One region of the Bacillus sp. GbtcB14 genome, then DNA from elsewhere that is predicted to be linked to it. Evidence: riboswitches for the same ligand, from Rfam matches in the RefSeq annotation. Region 1 holds a riboswitch; each other region holds the start of a gene.
What was found. A riboswitch is a leader RNA that binds a small molecule or an ion and turns the genes downstream of it on or off. The one in region 1 is predicted to bind thiamine pyrophosphate.

Region 1 (3,286 bases):
GAAAACAGCTGGAATGGAAGTAGGTTGAGCTGTTTGAGTTTGATTTTGATTTTGCACCACATAATGTTTTGCCACATATCCGTATCCTGTGCCAAAACGAACTTTATACCAAGTTCCTACAGTTTCCACTACTTGTATTTGTGTACCATTTTGTAATGAACCAAGTAGTGCACTACTTGTACTAGCGTTGCTACGTACATTAAGTTTAGGTGTTGCAACTGTGTATTTCGTATTATTTTCTGTGATGCCTTTTACTAAAGGTTGTGAACCATTAGACACGAATGCTTTTTGTACGTAACCTGTTTTGCCATTATGTAAAATTTTATACCACTCGCCTTGTTCTTCTTGAATGGTAACGAATTTCCCATTTGGTAATACATCTAAAATTGAAGATTCTAAATTAGGTTCAGAACGAACGTTTAATGCATTGGCATTAACGATGTATTGATTATTAGATTGAAGTTTGTTTTTTAGTAGAATAGCATCTTTTTGTACGTAACCTACTTTATTATTAACAGATACTTTATACCAGCCATTAGTTGTTTCAAGTATGTTTACTTTCGTATTAAAGCGAATCGTATCAATTGATGAGCTATTTGCGTTATCTTTTGTATGTAAGGCTACTTGATCGACTTTGACATATCCAGTTTTCACATTAGATAATTGTTCAGCGTTGGCTGTTTGTACATTTGTTTCTCCCATAGAAGGAAGTAAAGAGGCAATTGCGACAGTAGTTGCTGTTAAAGCAGTAGCTTTCATATTCATATAATAGAGACCTCCTCTAGTTGTATAGTTGTAATTTTATTATAGTATAAAGATATAATATAGTGGGTGTATTCACATAAATGTAATATGAAATCAACATAAAAATAAATTTTTTGAGGATAATGATTCCTTTTTATCCAATTAATTAGGATGATAATTTCTAAGATAGAACATAAGTATTATATAGTTTTGTTATTTTGTTGACAATTGAGAAAATTAAAATAGTTGATGATGTCTTATTACGATGTTATACTGACAGTGATAATTTTATAGTTTGCTAGGAGAGCTGGTGTTGCCAGCTGAGAGTAGGCCGTAAGCCTTTGATCCTTTTCATTACCTGATCTAGATTATGCTAGCGTAGGGAAGCAATTCGGACACTAATAATGAGTCCCCGTTTCTTTGCGTATAGAAACGGGGCTTTTTTATTTGAAAATTTCATATTGAAACCACTAGGGGTGCTTGTTGTGCTGAGAGAGGAATAATCCTTAACCCTTACAGACCTGATCTAGGTAATACTAGCGAAGGGAAGTGGAGCAACGAATAAATTATAATTTTATTTGCTGTAACCACTTCTTATTTAGAAGTGGTTTTTTATTTAGATATATAAATTGAAAGGGGATAGCGAAATGAAATTTTGCGATAGATTATTAGATACTGTACAACCAGTTTGGGAGATGAGTCATAATCATCCGTTTGTAGTAGGTATGGGGGATGGCACGTTAGAAAAAGATAAGTTTCAGTATTACATTATTCAAGATTATTTATATTTGTTAGATTATGCAAAGCTATATGCTATTGGTGTTGTAAAAGCAACGAATCCACAAGTAATGGGGAAATTTGCTGAACAAATTGATGGCATATTAAATGGAGAAATGACAATCCATAAACAGTATGCAAAAAGACTTGGAATTTCTATAGAGGAGATAGAGTCTGCAAAGCCATCTGCTAAAAATTTAGCGTATACAAATTATATGATGTCTGTATCTCATAATGGCACACTTGCGGAATTAATAGCAGCACTTCTTCCATGTATGTGGAGCTATTGGGAAATTGGAAAGCGTTTAAATGATATTCCTGGAGCAAGAGATCATGAATTCTTTGGGGAGTGGATTCAAGGATATAGTTCTGAAGAATACGGTAACCTTTGTATTTGGTTAATAGATTTATTAAATGAAATGGCAGTTGGAAAGTCTGAAAAAGAGCTAGATCGATTAGAGGAGATTTTCCTATATTCCAGTCGATTTGAATATTTATTCTGGGATATGTCCTATCGTAAGGAGATGTGGGGATTTGAGGAGCAAGAACATACTACAGTTTCATAATGTTTCTTTTCATTATGATGAGAAGCCAATCATCAATGAATTAAATGCTTCTATACAAGATAAAGAGTTTGTAAGTATTATCGGACCGAGTGGATGCGGGAAAAGTACTTTATTTCGCCTTATTACAGGTTTAGAAGAAGCAAGTACTGGACAGATAGAGCTGACAGAAACAAAGAGCCATCCTGTAGGGTATATGCCTCAAAAAGATATGCTTCTGCCGTGGAGAACGATTATTGAGAATGCTGCTCTGCCGCTAGAGTGCCAAGGTGTACAGAAGAAAGAAGCACAAATAAAGGCAAAGGAATTGTTACATAAATTTGGCTTACAAGGGTATGAGACAAAATATCCGAAAGATTTATCTGGTGGTATGAGGCAACGCGTATCTTTTATTCGAACTTTATTAACGGGCGGGGAGATATTGCTGTTAGATGAACCGTTTAGCGCGTTGGACGCTTTAACGAAGGCATCTTTGCAAGAGTGGCTGTTTGAACAATGGAAAGAGTGGGAAAAAACAATTTTATTTATTACTCATGATGTGGAAGAAGCATTGTTTCTTTCTAATCGAGTTTTCGTTGTAGAAAATCAACCGATAACTACTTTAACCGAGAGGGTTGTACCACTTGATCGTAATCGAACAAGAAAAGATTTATATAAGCCTGAAGTGTTAGCGCTTAAAGATGAGCTTCTTAGTATGTTACAAAGGCAGGTACTCGTATGATGAGCCGGTTGAAGGAGTTATTACCTGCCCTTACACTTTCTAGCATTTTACTTGTCTTTTGGGAAGTAGGCGCAAGAATTATAGATGAAATGTACATTTTACCGTCACCGTCTGCAATTGTAATGAAGATATGGAAACTAAAAGATATATTATTCACGGTTCATTTGCCGGCAACATTATACGTCGTTTTAATAGGGGTAGCTATTTCTATCGTACTTGGAGTAGGACTAGCGATGTTAATGAATGCGAGTAATTGGATGGAAAGAGCATTTTATCCATTATTAGTTGCCTCACAAACGATTCCGATTACAGCGCTTGCTCCACTTTTCGTTTTATGGTTTGGATATACGATCTGGAGTAAGGTTGTTGTTACGGTTTTAATTACGTTTTTCCCAATTGCGGTCAATACGTATGATGGGCTGCGCAGTACGAAAAAAGAATGGGAGGAGCTCTTAGTTACGTATGGGGCAACGAAAAAAGA
Region 2 (3,286 bases), on a different contig from region 1:
AAGGGGCAGCAGGATTTGGTGCACCAGTAGCGATTACGGCAGCACTTCTTGCGGGTCTTGGGTTAAATCCTTTATATGCAGCGGGTCTTTGTTTAATCGCAAATACGGCACCGGTAGCGTTCGGAGCGATGGGAATTCCGATTACAGTTGCTGGACAAGTAACTGGTATTGATCCACATAAAATTGGACAAATGGCTGGACATCAATTACCGTTTCTATCATTATTTGTTCCGTTCTTTATCGTATTTTTAATGGATGGATTTAAAGGAGTAAGACAAACATGGCCAGCTCTATTTGTAGCGGGTAGCTCATTTGCAATTACGCAGTTCATTACAGCGACGTTCTTAGGACCAGAACTTCCGGATATTACGTCAGCACTTGTAAGTTTAGTGAGTTTATCGCTATTCTTAAAAGTTTGGCAGCCGAAAGAAATCTATCAGTCTAAAGAAGCAAATAGTGAAGTAGCTGCGGCAACGACGGCAACATCTATGCCGAAACTAACGGTAGGAAAGGTCGTAAAAGCGTGGTCTCCATTCATTATTTTAACTGTAATGGTAGTCATTTGGAGCCAAAGTTTCTTTAAAGCGTTATTTGCTCCAGGTGGTGCATTGGAAAGCCTTGTGTTTAAGTTTGAAGTTCCAGGCTTACACAATCTAGTAATGAAAGCAGAGCCAATTGTAAATAAACCGACGCCTTATGAAGCAATCCTGAAATTAGATATTTTATCAGCGACGGGAACAGCAATTTTAATTGCTTGTATCATTTCTATCTTTATTTTGAAAATGAGTGCAAAAGATGCAGTAGTAACATTTAAAGAAACATTAAACGAACTGAAGATGCCAATTCTATCTATTGGATTCGTATTAGGATTCGCGTTTATCGCAAATTATTCTGGTTTATCTTCTACATTAGCGTTAGCACTTGCAGGAACTGGCGGGCTATTCCCGTTCTTCTCACCATTTCTAGGCTGGATTGGGGTATTCTTAACAGGATCTGATACGTCAGCGAATGCACTGTTCTCGAATTTACAAGCGATTACAGCGCAGCAAGTCGGTGTATCTGAAGTACTTCTCGTTGCAGCAAATACAACGGGCGGTGTAACAGGAAAAATGATTTCTCCGCAATCGATTGCGATTGCTTGTGCGGCAGTTGGACTGGCTGGAAAAGAATCAGATTTATTCCGCTTTACAGTGAAGCATAGTTTATTCTTCGTCATTATTGTTGGTATTATGACGTATGTGCAGGCATATTATTTAACGTGGATGATTCCATAAGCAACAAAAGAAATAAACTTTGCATTTTTCAGATTATCGTGTATGATGGGAAAGTATTGAAAATTAAATCAGTGATAAACTAGGGGTGCCTAACGTATGCGTAGGCTGAGAGAGAAGCGCTTGATCTTCTTAACCCTTTGGACCTGATCTGGCTCGTACCAGCGTAGGGAAGTTAACGGCTTTACATAATGATGTCTTTTATGAGCCAGGTCCTTATTTTTTTATGGACCTGGCTCTTTTTATTTTGGCATGCGCTGGCCATATCTCGTCCTTGTCACGTACAGGGGGGCAACAAAGGTTATGAAACAGTCTGTTTCAGCTGAGCAAATTGAATTGAAATCGAGTTTACCAGGAAGTAAGAAAGTGTATGTGGATGGACCGCGCGCGGGTATGAAAGTGCCGATGCGCGAGATTGAACAAAGTGAAACGAACGGCATTCCGAATCCGCCAATTCGTGTATACGATACGAGCGGTCCTTATACAGATCCTGCGCATAAAGTGGAGCTGGAAAAGGGGTTGCAGGCGCCGCGCCACTCTTGGATCCTGGAGCGCGGAGATGTAGAAGCATACGAAGGGCGCGAAGTGAAACCAGAGGATGACGGTGTGAAAGTGGCTTCGAAACATACACCTGTTTTTCCGCAAATGGATCGCCAGCCGCTTAGAGCGAAGCAAGGGGCAAACGTTACACAAATGCATTATGCGCGCAATGGCATCATTACGTCTGAGATGGAATATGTTGCGATTCGTGAAGGAGTAGAGCCTGAGTTTGTTCGTAAGGAAATCGCGGAAGGCCGTGCCATTTTACCAGCAAATATTAACCATCCGGAAGCAGAGCCGATGATTATCGGGCGTAACTTCCACGTGAAGGTCAATGCAAATATCGGAAACTCTGCTGTATCTTCTTCTATTGCAGAAGAAGTAGAGAAGATGACGTGGGCAACGCGCTGGGGTGCGGATACGATTATGGATTTATCTACAGGTAAAAATATTCATACGACGCGTGAGTGGATTATTCGTAACGCGCCTGTACCAGTTGGGACTGTACCGATCTATCAAGCGCTGGAAAAAGTAAACGGAATTGCAGAAGATTTAACGTGGGAAGTGTATCGTGATACGTTAATTGAACAAGCGGAGCAAGGTGTTGATTACTTTACGATTCACGCGGGCGTATTACTTCGTTACATTCCGATTACTGCAAAGCGTACGACAGGTATCGTTTCACGTGGTGGTTCAATTATGGCACAGTGGTGTTTATTCCATCATAAAGAAAACTTCTTATACACTCATTTTGAAGAGATATGTGAAATTATGAAGCAGTACGACGTTTCGTTCTCTCTTGGAGATGGATTACGTCCAGGTTCGATTGCAGATGCAAATGACGAAGCACAGTTTTCTGAGCTTGAAACACTTGGGGAATTAACGAAGATTGCTTGGAAACATGATGTGCAAGTGATGATTGAAGGACCTGGGCATGTACCGATGCATTTAATTAAAGAGAATATGGAGAAAGAGCTTGATATTTGTCAGGGCGCACCGTTCTATACACTTGGACCGTTAACGACAGATATTGCACCAGGTTATGACCATATTACATCCGCAATTGGGGCTGCAATGATTGGCTGGTTTGGAACGGCGATGCTTTGTTATGTAACGCCGAAAGAACATTTAGGTTTACCGAATAAAGATGATGTTCGTGAGGGAGTTATTACGTACAAAATCGCTGCGCATGCGGCTGATCTTGCGAAAGGGCACAAAACGGCTCATCAGCGTGATGATGCACTTTCAAAAGCTCGCTTTGAATTCCGTTGGCGCGATCAATTTAATTTATCTTTAGATCCTGAACGTGCGATGGAATATCACGATGAAACATTGCCAGCAGAAGGTGCGAAAACAGCTCATTTCTGCTCCATGTGTGGGCCGAAGTTTTGTAGTATGAGAATTTCACATGATATTCGTGAATATGCGAAAGAAAATGATTTAGAAACGACAGAAGCAATTGAAAAAGGGATGAA
Region 3 (3,286 bases), on a different contig from region 1:
AGCGATGGAACGAGAAGTAGATAAAATGGATACGTTAATTTTAGATATGCTTGAGTTAGCTAAATTTGAGTCAGGCACATATAAAATGAAAATGGATGCATTTTATATTGATACAGTAATTGAAGATATATGTGAACACCTTTCTTTGGAAATAGAGAAAAAAGAACTTCGTGTTCATAAAAATATAGGTTCATTTGAAGTGGTCGCAAATCAAGGCCGGATTGAACAAGTCATTGTGAACTTCATTACGAATGCGATACGTTATACACCAAATAAAGAGGATATTATTATTTCTACAATAGATGAAAAAGATCGTATAAAAGTATGTATTGAAAATAAAGGTACTCACATTGAAGAAGAGCAATTAGATAAAATTTGGGATCGTTTTTATCGCGTGGATGCAGCTCGTCATCGTTCACAAGGTGGAACAGGACTTGGACTTGCGATTTCTAAAAATATTTTAGAACTGCACGATGCTGAATATGGGGTAAAGAATACGGAAGATGGTGTGTTATTTTACTTCTATTTACCGAAAAAAGCGTAGATGATATGTGCTGCGCTTTTTTTAAGTTATTTTCATATTATCTTTACCTAATCTTTATTTTTAAGCGATATAATTTGTTTAGAAAATGAGGTTATGTAAGGAGTAGATTAGCCGTGAATAGCAATTTACTAGGTATGATGGTATTTATTTTTCTTTGTGCATTTATTGTATTTATTATTGATATTACTCATTGAGAATTTTGATATAAAAAAAGGGCGCTAGTTAAGCACCCTTTTTTTGTGAATTCATTTGATATGCATTCACGCTTTTGAATAAACGTGGTGAAGTGATAAATAAAAATATAAGTAAAACGGTACATAGAATATAGGAACCAATCATTGTGCTACCGTTAAATATTAAAGAATATAGAACTGCTGATTGACCTTTCGGTGCATATTGTCCCCAGAAAATAATACCGGCGATAAAGTGACAGAAATAGCGAGCAAAGCTACCAATAAATGTAGCAACAATAATGTAACCAATAACTTTTTTTCCTTTGTTTTGCTTTGATGAAGGTTTGTCTTTACGGCTACTTAAACTGGATTGTTCTTCGCTATTTTCATTGGGTGCTAAAAGTGCTTTTTGAATTGGGCGATAGAATAAACCGGCAAATCCAATGAATGCGAAAGCAACGAAGTATTCAATGAGTACTTGAATTGGTGTGACGATAATGGCATCGCCTACGACAATTTGTAGTAATCCCCAAATTAAGCCTCCTAAGAAAGCCATTTTGAAGCCCCAGCGGTATGCGATAATAAAAATAGGAATCATAGCAAATGAAATGGAACCGCCTGTTGAAAGTTTGATTGATAATAATGGAAAAATGTCGATGACCAGGGCGAAGGCTGCAAGAATAGCAGATTCGATCATCGCTTGTAAATTGGTGTTACGCATGTTGTTTCCCCCTAAATCCAAGTTGTACAAAAAAGAACATTATCATAGGAGGATACGAAATACGTAAATAAAAAAGAGGTATGTATTTCGGACGTTTGCACAATCCCTGCGTTAGCATTAACTAACAGGTTCGAAGGGTCGGAACGAAGTGTTCCCTCTCAGCGGCATGGCTCCCCCTGTGATAACGAGATTCTTTATTTGCTATTGTTTATTGTAAGCGAAATGGATGAGAATGGCAAACGAATCTGTTATGACAATTATTGAAATATAATTGTATTGAAATGTTAATAAATATGAAGCAAAAAGATATAGTCCAAGTGAAATAGAGTGTGATATAATTTTTCTGAAAATAATTATCATTCTCTTCTGAGGGGGAAGGTTATGAGTTTAGTAGATATTAAAATAGGTGAGAAAGTGTTAGTGAAAAGTATTCAGTCTTTAGATCATTTACTAAAGAGAAGATTGGCTGCTTTTGGTCTTTCTGAAGGAAGCGAACTTCGTATGAAGCAGAAAGCGATGTTCAAAGGTCCTTGTACATTGGAGTGTCGTGGACAGTTAATTAGTATTCGTCATTGTGACGCGAAAATGATAAAGGTGGAATTAGCGTGAATAAGGTTGCTTTGCTAGGGAATCCAAATACAGGGAAGACATCATTATTTAATGCACTTACTGGTTCTTATGAGTATGTAGGAAACTGGAGCGGTGTAACAGTAGAAAAGAAGGTTGGTAAATTAAAAGATAAGCAAGGAACATTAATTGATTTACCAGGCGTTTATGATTTAAATCCAGTTTCACGTGATGAAGGTGTCGTTACGAATTTTCTACTAACAGACGAATTTCATCATATGTTAAATATAGTGGATTCTTCGCAATTCGAGCGGAATATGCATTTAACATTACAATTGCTTGAATTTGGTAAACCAGTTTCAGTTGGTTTAAATATGGTTGATGTGGCGAAGCAAAGAGGAATTGTAATTGATGTAAAACGGTTATCAGAATTATTAGGTGTAACAGTTGTTCCTGTCGTTGCAAGAAGCGGAAAAGGCTGTGAAGAACTGCTTGCGACTCTTAAAGAAAATGACAAAAAAGAGAAAAAACCATTCATTATTTCATATGGTGTACAAATGGATGAAGGAATTGGAGAGGTTATAGCTCTTTTAGAGACAGCGAATTATAGGCATCCAAGATGGTTAGCCCTTCAATTTTTAAGCAATAACGAAGTAGTAGAAAAAGAAATGAAAGCACTACCAATTTATAAGGAACTCATAGCCATTCGATCTCGCTTAGAAGGAAAACTTGATTGTACGTTAGAGGAGCACATTTACAAAACTCGTGAAGCGTATATTGAAAAGTTAAAAACAAATGTTATGAAGCATGAGAAAGAAGGAAAAATTCCTTTTTCGGAAAAAATTGATAGACTAATTACGCATAAAATTTTAGGACTTCCAATCTTTTTAGCAGTTATGTTTTTTATTTTTCAGGTTACGTTTACGTGGATTGGTACACCTTTATCGGATATGCTAGATGGCTTTTTTGGTGGACAGCTTACGGATTGGGTAACGGCTGGACTTACAAGTGTTGGTGCTTCTGATTTTATTCAAGCACTCGTTACAGAAGGGATTATTGCTGGTGTTGGTGCTGTATTAGTATTCGTGCCACAAATCTTTGCACTATTCTTTTTCATTTCATTACTAGAAGACTCAGGATATATGGCGCGAATTGCAGTTGTTATGGATCGAATTATGGAGTTCTTCGGTTTAAACGGAAAAGCATTCATTCCGATGATTATCGGTTTTGGATGTAATGTTCCAGGTATTATGGCAGCGAGAACGATTGAACAAGAAAAAG

Region 2: linked by a shared signal. The riboswitch ahead of thiC (phosphomethylpyrimidine synthase ThiC) and the one ahead of tenA (thiaminase II) in region 1 are both predicted to bind thiamine pyrophosphate.
Region 3: linked by a shared signal. The riboswitch ahead of KVT31_RS22780 (energy-coupled thiamine transporter ThiT) and the one ahead of tenA (thiaminase II) in region 1 are both predicted to bind thiamine pyrophosphate.

What each region holds. Positions count from the first base shown of each region.
Region 1 is NZ_JAGXJT010000003.1:4,983-8,268, forward strand. Features, by position in the region: gene KVT31_RS09025 (SH3 domain-containing protein) at 1-765, opposite strand, end outside; TPP riboswitch at 1,035-1,146, shown strand; TPP riboswitch at 1,207-1,309, shown strand; gene tenA (thiaminase II) at 1,392-2,087, shown strand; gene KVT31_RS09035 (ABC transporter ATP-binding protein) at 2,056-2,805, shown strand; gene KVT31_RS09040 (ABC transporter permease) at 2,805-3,286, shown strand, end outside.
Region 2 is NZ_JAGXJT010000004.1:309,747-313,032, reverse strand. Features, by position in the region: gene lldP (L-lactate permease) at 1-1,274, shown strand, start outside; TPP riboswitch at 1,346-1,461, shown strand; gene thiC (phosphomethylpyrimidine synthase ThiC) at 1,575-3,286, shown strand, end outside.
Region 3 is NZ_JAGXJT010000009.1:70,234-73,519, forward strand. Features, by position in the region: gene KVT31_RS22775 (sensor histidine kinase) at 1-544, shown strand, start outside; gene KVT31_RS22780 (energy-coupled thiamine transporter ThiT) at 767-1,438, opposite strand; TPP riboswitch at 1,524-1,625, opposite strand; gene KVT31_RS22785 (FeoA family protein) at 1,820-2,047, shown strand; gene feoB (ferrous iron transport protein B) at 2,044-3,286, shown strand, end outside.